2 regions of the Variovorax nitratireducens genome follow, and region 2 is predicted to be linked to the other one. Evidence: predicted binding sites of a transcription regulator. Region 2 holds the regulator's gene; the other holds the start of a gene.
What was found. Region 2 encodes NrdR, which represses ribonucleotide reductase genes. Its sites were predicted from a motif close to CACNANATNTNGTG; they were not measured.
Positions count from the first base shown of each region.

Region 1 (4,380 bases), on a different contig from region 2:
CGACGTGACGCGGCTTCGACCAGCCAGGTGGTCTCGACTTCGAACGCGGTGGCGTAGAGCGCCTTCACATCTTGCGGCACGCGGTCGATCGGACGCAGCGAGCCATCGAAGTGCTTGAGATCCATCACCATCACGTCGTCCCACAGGCCCAGGCGTTTCAGGTCGCGCACCAGGTAGTGGTTGATCACTGTGAACTCGCCCGACAGGTTCGACTTGACCGAGAGGTTGCCGAAGCAAGGCTCGATCGAGGCATCCACGCCGATGATGTTCGAGATGGTCGCGGTCGGTGCGATGGCCACGCAATTCGAATTGCGCATGCCGTCGGCCTTGATCTTGTTGCGCAGCGCATCCCAGTCGAGCGTGGCCGACCGGTCGACCTCGACGTAGCCGCCGCGTGCTTTCTCGAGCAGGTCGAGCGTGTCGATCGGAAGGATCCCCTTGTCCCACAGCGAGCCCTTGTAGCTCGAGTACTTGCCGCGCTCCTTGGCGAGGTCGGTCGAGGCCCAGTAGGCGTGGTAGCAGATGGCTTCCATCGACTCGTCGGCGAACTGCACGGCTTCCTGCGAGGCGTAGGGGATGCGCAGTTCGTACAGCGCGTCCTGGAAGCCCATCAGGCCGAGCCCGACCGGGCGGTGGCGCAGGTTCGAATCGCGCGCCTTCTTCACGGCGTAGTAGTTGATGTCGATCACGTTGTCGAGCATGCGCATCGCGGTCGAGATGGTCTTCCTGAGCTTTTCCTGGTCGACCTTGCCGTCCTTCAGATGCTGCAGCAGGTTCACGGAACCGAGGTTGCAGACTGCGGTTTCGGTGTCGCTGGTGTTGAGCGTGATCTCGGTACAGAGGTTCGACGAGTGCACCACGCCCGCGTGCTGCTGCGGCGAGCGCACGTTGCAGGCATCCTTGAACGTGATCCACGGATGCCCGGTTTCGAAAAGCATCGTGAGCATCTTGCGCCACAGGTCGGAGGCCTGGAGCGTGCGGCTCGGCTTGATCTCGCCGCGGGCGGCCTTTTCTTCGTAGGCGACGTAGGCGGTTTCGAAGTCGGCGCCGAACTTGTCATGCAGATCGGGCACGTTGGAGGGTGAGAACAGCGTCCAGGTGCCCTTTTCCATCACGCGGCGCATGAACAGGTCGGGGATCCAGTTGGCCGTGTTCATGTCGTGCGTGCGGCGGCGGTCGTCGCCGGTGTTCTTGCGCAGTTCCAGGAACTCCTCGATGTCGAGGTGCCAGCTTTCGAGGTAGGTGCAGACGGCGCCCTTGCGCTTGCCGCCCTGGTTCACGGCCACGGCCGTGTCGTTCACTACCTTGAGGAAGGGCACGACGCCCTGCGACTCGCCGTTGGTGCCCTTGATGTGGCTGCCGAGCGCGCGTACGCGGGTCCAGTCGTTGCCCAGGCCGCCCGCAAACTTCGAGAGCAGCGCGTTTTCCTTGATCGATTCGTAGATGCCGTCGAGGTCGTCGGGCACCGTGGTCAGGTAGCAGCTCGACAGCTGCGAACGCAGGGTGCCGGCGTTGAACAGGGTCGGCGTGCTCGACATGAAGTCGAACGACGACAGCACTTCATAGAACTCGATGGCGCGGGCTTCGCGGTCGATTTCACCGAGCGACAGGCCCATCGCAACGCGCATGAAGAAGGCCTGCGGCAGTTCGATGCGATCCTTGCGCACGTGCAGGAAGTAGCGGTCGTACAGCGTTTGCAGGCCGAGGTAGTCGAACTGCATGTCGCGTTCGGCCTTGAGTGCGGCAGCCAGACGGGGCAGGTCGTACTGCAGCAGCTTCTCGTCGAGCAACTCGTTGTCGACGCCCTTCTTGATGAACTGCGGAAAGTAGTCGGCGTAGGTTTGTGCGCGTTCCGACGGCATCACTTCGCGGCCGATGATCTCCTTGAAGATCGTGTGCAGCAGCAGGCGCGCGGTCGCGAAGGTGTAGTCGGGGTCTTTTTCGATCAACGTGCGGGCGGCCAGGATCGAGGCCTTGTAGACCTCGTCGAGCGGCACGCCGTCGTACAGGTTGCGCATCGTCTCGGCCTGGATCGGCGCAGCCGTGATGCTGTCGCCCAGACCTTCGCAGGCGGATTCGATCAGGCCCTTGAGTTCGTTCAGGTCGAGCGCCACGCGTTCGCCACGGTCCAGCACATGCAGCGCCGGCGCGACGGGCGTGTCCTGTGCGCCCTGCCTGGCGCGCTCTTGCGTGCGGCGTTCGCGGTAGAGCACGTAGGCTCGCGCGATTTCGTGGTGGCCGCCGCGCATCAGGCCGAGTTCGACCTGATCCTGCACATCTTCGATGTGGAAAGTGCCGCCGCCCGGACGCGAACGCACCATCGCACGCACCACCGCCTGGGTCAGGCCATCGACCGTCTCGCGCACGCTGGCCGAGGCCGCGCCCTGGGTGCCGTGCACGGCCAGAAAGGCTTTCATCATCGCGATCGCGATCTTGTTCGGCTCGAAGGGCACCACCGCGCCGTTGCGGCGAATGATCTGGTAGTGCGCCAGGGCATCACCGGCGGGCGAGCCTGCGGTATCGCGCGGGCTGGTGCCGGCGGATTGGGAGGAGGGCACGGCACGGGGCGTGGCGGGGGTGTTCAGTGCTGTCTGCATTCGGGTCCTTGTTTAGCGACTGTTGTTGTGGGAGCGGCGCGGGAGGCCTGCGGGCCTGGGCGCGTGTAACGGAATATGTCTGAGCTAGGCAGACACTATATCTAGGGTGTGGAAGGGCCACAAGCCACTATATGTAGTGTTTTTCACGAGGCTGCCATGTTACAAGGCGGGCTCTTCGGAGGCTGCGCGGCCACAGCGCGCGCCGTTGCTGAACAACTGTGCCACGCCTGAGATCTGATGCGGGTTGCCGGGCATTTCGAGCCCGCAGCCCGCATGGTTGCTAGGCTGTTGCCCTGCAGCATCGAGCGCCGTGTGATTTGCCGGCAGGCATCGCATTCGCGCCCGCGATTGAGAAAATTCAGCGCCGGACGACTCCGTCGGGAAACATCGCGCCGGCCCAGCCGAGCTGATCGTGCAGTGCCGGCCAGTCAAATCCGCTGCCCGGATCCTGCTTGCGGCCCGGCGCGATGTGTTGGTGGCCCGCGATGTACGCAATCGGATAGCGTTGCCCGATCGCCGGACACAGGCTCACCAGCGTTTCATACTGCGCCGGTTCAAATGCCTGGCCCTCCAGCCCTTCCAGCTCGATGCCGATCGAGTCATCGTTGCAATTGGCACGTCCGCGCCAGGCCGACGCACCGGCATGCCAGGCGCGTTCGTCGCAGCTCACGAACTGCCAGAGTGCGCCGTCGCGCCGCACATAGAAATGCGCGGACACCTCGATGCCGCGGATCTGGTCGAAATAAGGATCGGCATCCCAGTCGAGACGGTTGGTGAACAACTGCTGCACTTCGTCGCCGCCATAGCGCCCGGGCGGCAGGCTGATCGAGTGCAGCACGATCAGGTCGACCTGCGCGGCGTCGGGCCGGGGCCCGAAGTTGGGCGACGCGAGGCGGCGGGCGAAGCGATACCAGCCGCCTTGCCAGAGACCGGCGTCCGTCGCCTCACTCATCCGGATTGCCGGCCAGTCCGTCGTCGCCCTGCGGCGTGTTGATGCCGAGCCGCGCAATGCGGTAGCGGATCTGGCGCAGGCTCAGGCCGAGCCGTGCCGCTGCGGCGGTGCGGTTGAAACCGCTTTCCTGCAACGCACGCACGAGGATCTCGCGCTCCTGCTGGTCGAGGTAGGTCTGCAGATCTGGCGGCATCGCGGGCCGGCTCGGGCCGGCTTCGCGCGGCGCCGTAGGGCCGGCAGGCACCGCGGCAGGCGGCGTGGGCTCGAGCAGCGCCACGTTGCTGCCCGTGAAGTCCAGATGCAGTTCGTCGCCGTCATTGAGCGCGACTGCGCGGTGCAGCAAATTCTCGAGTTCGCGCACATTGCCGTCGAGCGGCTGCGTGGCCAGTTGCGCGATCACGTCGGCCGACAACACCGGCACCGGCATTCCGGCGTCGCGCGCAATGCGCGCCAGCAGCGCCGCGCACAGCGCGGGCAGGTCCCCGCGCCGGTCGCGCAATGCCGGCACCGCGATCTCGATCACGTTGAGCCGGTAAAAAAGATCCTGACGGAAGCGGCTGGCCTGCACTTCGGCGTGCAAGTCCTTGTGCGTTGCGCTGACGATGCGCACATCGACCGCATCTTCCTGCGTCGATCCGATCGGCCGGACGCTGCGCTCCTGGATCGCACGCAGCAGCTTGGACTGCATCGCGAGCGGCAGGTCGCCGATCTCGTCGAGAAACAGCGTGCCGCCGCGCGCCGCCTGAAAGTAGCCATCGCGATCGGCTGCCGAGCCGGTGTACGAGCCCTTGCGCGCGCCGAAGAACTCGGCTTCAAGCAGGTTCTCGGGAA
Region 1 is NZ_JBPJZO010000001.1:425,937-430,316, forward strand. It holds gene ACSFA8_RS02045 (ribonucleoside-diphosphate reductase subunit alpha) at 1-2,597, opposite strand, end outside; gene ampD (1,6-anhydro-N-acetylmuramyl-L-alanine amidase AmpD) at 2,956-3,549, opposite strand; gene ACSFA8_RS02055 (sigma-54-dependent transcriptional regulator) at 3,542-4,380, opposite strand, start outside.
Region 1: a site for NrdR is predicted at 2,723-2,736, ahead of ACSFA8_RS02045 (ribonucleoside-diphosphate reductase subunit alpha). Genes of this name have one in related genera too.

Region 2 (4,380 bases):
CTACGTTCATCAGCCTTACGTCGACGGCAGCGCGGCCGCGGGTGAGATGCAGTCGGCCGAAGGCCACTGGCGCACCGCGCTGGTTTCCGGCCTGGGCGGCGGGGCGCGCGGTGTCTTTGCGCTCGACGTGACCAACCCGGCCACCTTTTCGGCGAGCAATGTGCTGTGGGAGTTCACCGGTGAGGACGATGCCGACATGGGCTACGTGACGCAAGCGCCGCGGATCATGAAGTTCCGCACTGCGGTGGCCAGGGACGGCAAGCCAGCCGTCTACCGCTGGTTCGCCGTCGTCCCCTCCGGCTTCAACAACGGGAACGCGAAGAAGGCCGCAGCGCTCTTCCTGCTCTCGCTGGACAAGCCGCCCGCCGCCGCATGGGAGCGGAACCGCAACTACTACAAGATCGTGCTGCCGAATCCCGCGGACACGGCCGTGGCCAATGCCTTGGGGCCAGTCGGCGACCATGCCGCGTCCGACAACACGGCCCGCCTGCTGTACGCGGGCGATACGCAGGGCAATTTGTGGAAGTTCGATTTCAGCAAGAGTGCGCCATGGAGTGAAGCCACGGCACTGCCGCTCGGGAGCGCACCCTTGATGGTGGCGAAAGACGCCGACGGGAACCGGCAACCGATCACGATCGCACCGGAAGTGGGGGCCGGGCCGAATGGCGGCGCCATCGTCCTCTTCGGCACCGGAAAGTTCGTCGAGGTCGACGACCTGGGCAGCCGGCGCGTGCAGACTCTCTATGGCGTCTACGACACCAGGTCCGCAATTCCGGCGGATCAGGCGCGCACCCAGCTTCAGTCGCGCACCGTCACGGCCGACGACCAGGGCCGGTTCACCATCGCCGGCAGTGCCTTCGTCTACGGGCCCTACGACAGCAAGACCGCGCAACGCCGCGGCTGGTACTTCGACCTGCCGCAAGCGACCGACAACGGCGAGCGGCAAGTCTCGCGCATGCTGCTCAGCGATGGCTTCCTCCTTTTCAACACGCTGATTCCGAACCCGAACGCCTGCGGCGCGGGCGGCGGCGGCCACAGCTGCGGGGTGAATGCGATGTCGGGACTTTCCGTGGGCAGCACCTGCATTCCGTCGACCATCGGGCTGCTCGCCTCGCCGCTCGTCATTCAGGAAGGCGAGGGCGCCTTCACTTCGACCGATTCGTTCGGACGACGAACTGAAACCAGGAAAGTGGCGGTGATCAATCTGGGCACCGGCACTGGCAACGGCCCCGGCGTTTCCATCACGCGACCGATCGAAGGCGGCAAGGTGTCCCAGGTGGCCGGTCGCTTGAACTGGCGTCAGGTCATCAACTACAAGGATCTCAGGCAATGAGCCGTTCCCATGCCGCATCCGGCCAGCATCGCGCGGCATGCGGCTTCACGCTGATCGAACTGATGATCGTCGTTGCCATCATTTCGATCCTGGCGGCGATCGCCTATCCCTCGTTCATGGATTCCGTGCGCAAGGGATGGCGGGCGGAAGCGCGCACAGCCCTCATGCAGGAGATGCAGCAGCAGGAGCGCTTCTACACCCGGACAGCAAACTACAAGTCGGACAAACCGTTCAAGAGCGATTCGGGTGATACGCCGGCCGGCAGCAAGTACGACCTGGCTGTGGCGCCTTGCGATGGTCAGGCCGACGCGAAGACATGCATCAAGCTGACGGCCACCCTCAAGCAGGGCTACCTGGATCCCCAGGTGAAGGAGATCTGGATCGACAGCACAGGCGTCAAGAGTTGCACAGGCGACCACAAGGCCAGGTGCTGGCAATGAAGGTGACGGCCGTCTCCAGCCTGCGCACGCGCGGCTTCACGTCGATCGAAATGCTTGTCGTCATTGCCCTGGTTGCGATCTTGGGTGCCATCGCCGTACCCAGCTTTCGCGACCTGCTGCAGAACCAGCGACTGGCGTCCGCCACCAGCGATTTCGTCGCCGCCTTGAGCCTTGCCAGGTCGGAAGCCATCAAGCGCTCGCAGACCGTCACCGTGAGTCCGCAAGGGCAGGGCTGGGGCAGCGGCTGGAAAGTGCGGGTTGCAGGCGACAGCGCCGCGCAGCCCCTGCGCACCTTCGACGCGCTCCGTGGCGGGGTGACGGTCGACACCACGCTAAGCAACGGGTTCGACACGCTCGTCAGCTATGACGGAAACGGCTTCTCGGGCGCAGGCAACAGCTACAAGGCAGGATGCCTGGCACTGAAGGCCGAGACGGGGCGACGCAGTGCCATCGTGATCCCGATGTCGGGGCGTCCCAAGACCTGCGACCCGGATCGGAAGGGCGATTGCGGTTTCGGGAAATGCAACGCGGCTGGCGGCTGACCGCTGCGGCTGGCGGCTCAGATATCCCGCAGCAATTGCCTGAACTCGTCCACGTCTTCAAAGCTGCGATAGACCGACGCAAATCGCACGTAAGCCACCTTGTCCAGCTTCTTGAGCTCCCGCATGACGAGCTCGCCGACCTTGTTGGACTCGAGCTCGCGCAGCCCGCTGGCCAGCAGTTCTTGTTCGATGCGCAGCAGGGCGCCATCGATCTGTTCGATGCTCACCGGGCGCTTGCGCAGCGCCAGCATCATCGACGCGCGAACCTTGTTGGCATCGAAGTCGGCGCGGCTGCCGTCCTTCTTGACCACCACTGGAAAGTTGACGTCCGGGCGTTCGTAGGTGGTGAAGCGCTTCTCGCAGGCGCCGCACTGACGCCGCCTGCGCACGAAGTCGCCGTCTTCGGAAACGCGGGTCTCGACGACCTGCGTTTCCTGGTGGCCGCAGAACGGGCACTTCATGCTGTTGCCGCGTCCGGATTGTTGGCGGGCTTCAGCCGTAGACCGGGAAGCGGCTGGTCAAGGCGTGCACCTTGGCGCGAACGGTGGCCAGATTCGACTCGTCGCGCGGATTTTCCAGCACGTCGGCGATCAGGTTGGCGGTCGCCCGGGCTTCCTCGTCCTTGAAGCCGCGCGTGGTCATCGCCGGGGTACCGATGCGAACGCCGCTGGTGACCATCGGTTTTTCGGGGTCGTTCGGGATCGCGTTCTTGTTGATGGTCATGTGGGCGCTGCCCAGCACCGCTTCGGCTTCCTTGCCGGTGATGCCCTTGGAACGCAGGTCGACCAGCATGACGTGGCTTTCGGTGCGCCCGCTCACGATGCGCAGGCCGCGCTGCGTGAGGGTATCGGCCAAGATTTGCGCGTTCTTCACCACCTGCTGCTGGTAGCTCTTGAACTCGGGCGTCAGTGCTTCCTTGAAGGCCACGGCCTTGGCCGCGATCACGTGCATCAGCGGGCCGCCTTGCAGGCCCGGGAAGATGGCGCTGTTGATCGCCTTTTCGTGCTGCGACTTCATCAGGATGATGCCGCCGCGCGGGCCGCGCAGGCTCTTGTGCGTGGTGGAGGTCACGACGTCGGCGTACGGCACCGGGTTCGGGTAGCAGCCAGCGGCCACCAGGCCTGCGTAATGGGCGATGTCCACCATGAAGATCGCGCCGACATCCTTCGCCACCTTGGCAAAGCGCTCGAAGTCGATTCGCAGCGAGTAGGCCGAAGCGCCCGCGATGATGAGCTTGGGCAGGTGCTCGTGTGCCTTGCGCTCCATTGCGTCGTAGTCGATCGCTTCGTTGGCGTCCAGGCCATAGCTCACCACGTTGAACCACTTGCCGCTCATGTTGAGCGGCATGCCGTGGGTCAGGTGGCCGCCTTCGGCCAGGCTCATGCCCATGATGGTGTCGCCGGGCTTCAGGAAGGCGAGCATCACGGCCTCGTTGGCTGAGGCGCCGCAATGCGGTTGCACGTTGGCAGCATCGGCACCGAACAACTGCTTGACGCGGTCGATCGCCAGTTGCTCGGCCACGTCGACGTGCTCGCAGCCGCCGTAGTAGCGCTTGCCGGGGTAACCCTCGGCATACTTGTTGGTGAGTTGCGAACCCTGCGCCGCCATGACGGCCGGCGACGCGTAGTTTTCACTCGCGATCAGTTCGATGTGCTGTTCCTGGCGTGCGTTTTCGGCCTGGATGGCGGCCCACACTTCGGGATCGGTCTGTTCGACCAGGATGTTGCGTTGGTACATGGCAGTCCTTTGAAGACAAATGTCCTTGTTCAATCAAACAAGGGCTGCCCAGGCGAACGGCTGAACGCCCGAAGGTCGGGCGGCACGCTTCCCAGTGGTATTCCACGTCAGCACATGTCCCTGAAAAGGGTTGCGCCTATCGCCAGTCGCGTACCCGGCGAGTGTAGCCGAGGCGGCTCAGGAGCTGCCCAGCAGTGCCACTTTTTCGCCCGCCGGCTCCGCTGGCTCCGCCGACTTGGCGGGCTCGTTCGGCCGCGGCGAATTCTGCACACGCAAGGCGGGCGGGGCCACCGGAATGGCACGGCCACCAGCCACCTGGCGCAGCCGC
Region 2 is NZ_JBPJZO010000004.1:150,443-154,822, forward strand. It holds gene ACSFA8_RS12805 (pilus assembly protein) at 1-1,333, shown strand, start outside; gene ACSFA8_RS12810 (type IV pilin protein) at 1,330-1,773, shown strand; gene ACSFA8_RS12815 (GspH/FimT family pseudopilin) at 1,770-2,315, shown strand; gene nrdR (transcriptional regulator NrdR) at 2,333-2,776, opposite strand; gene glyA (serine hydroxymethyltransferase) at 2,808-4,052, opposite strand; ZMP/ZTP riboswitch at 4,092-4,212, opposite strand; gene ACSFA8_RS12830 (transglycosylase SLT domain-containing protein) at 4,230-4,380, opposite strand, start outside.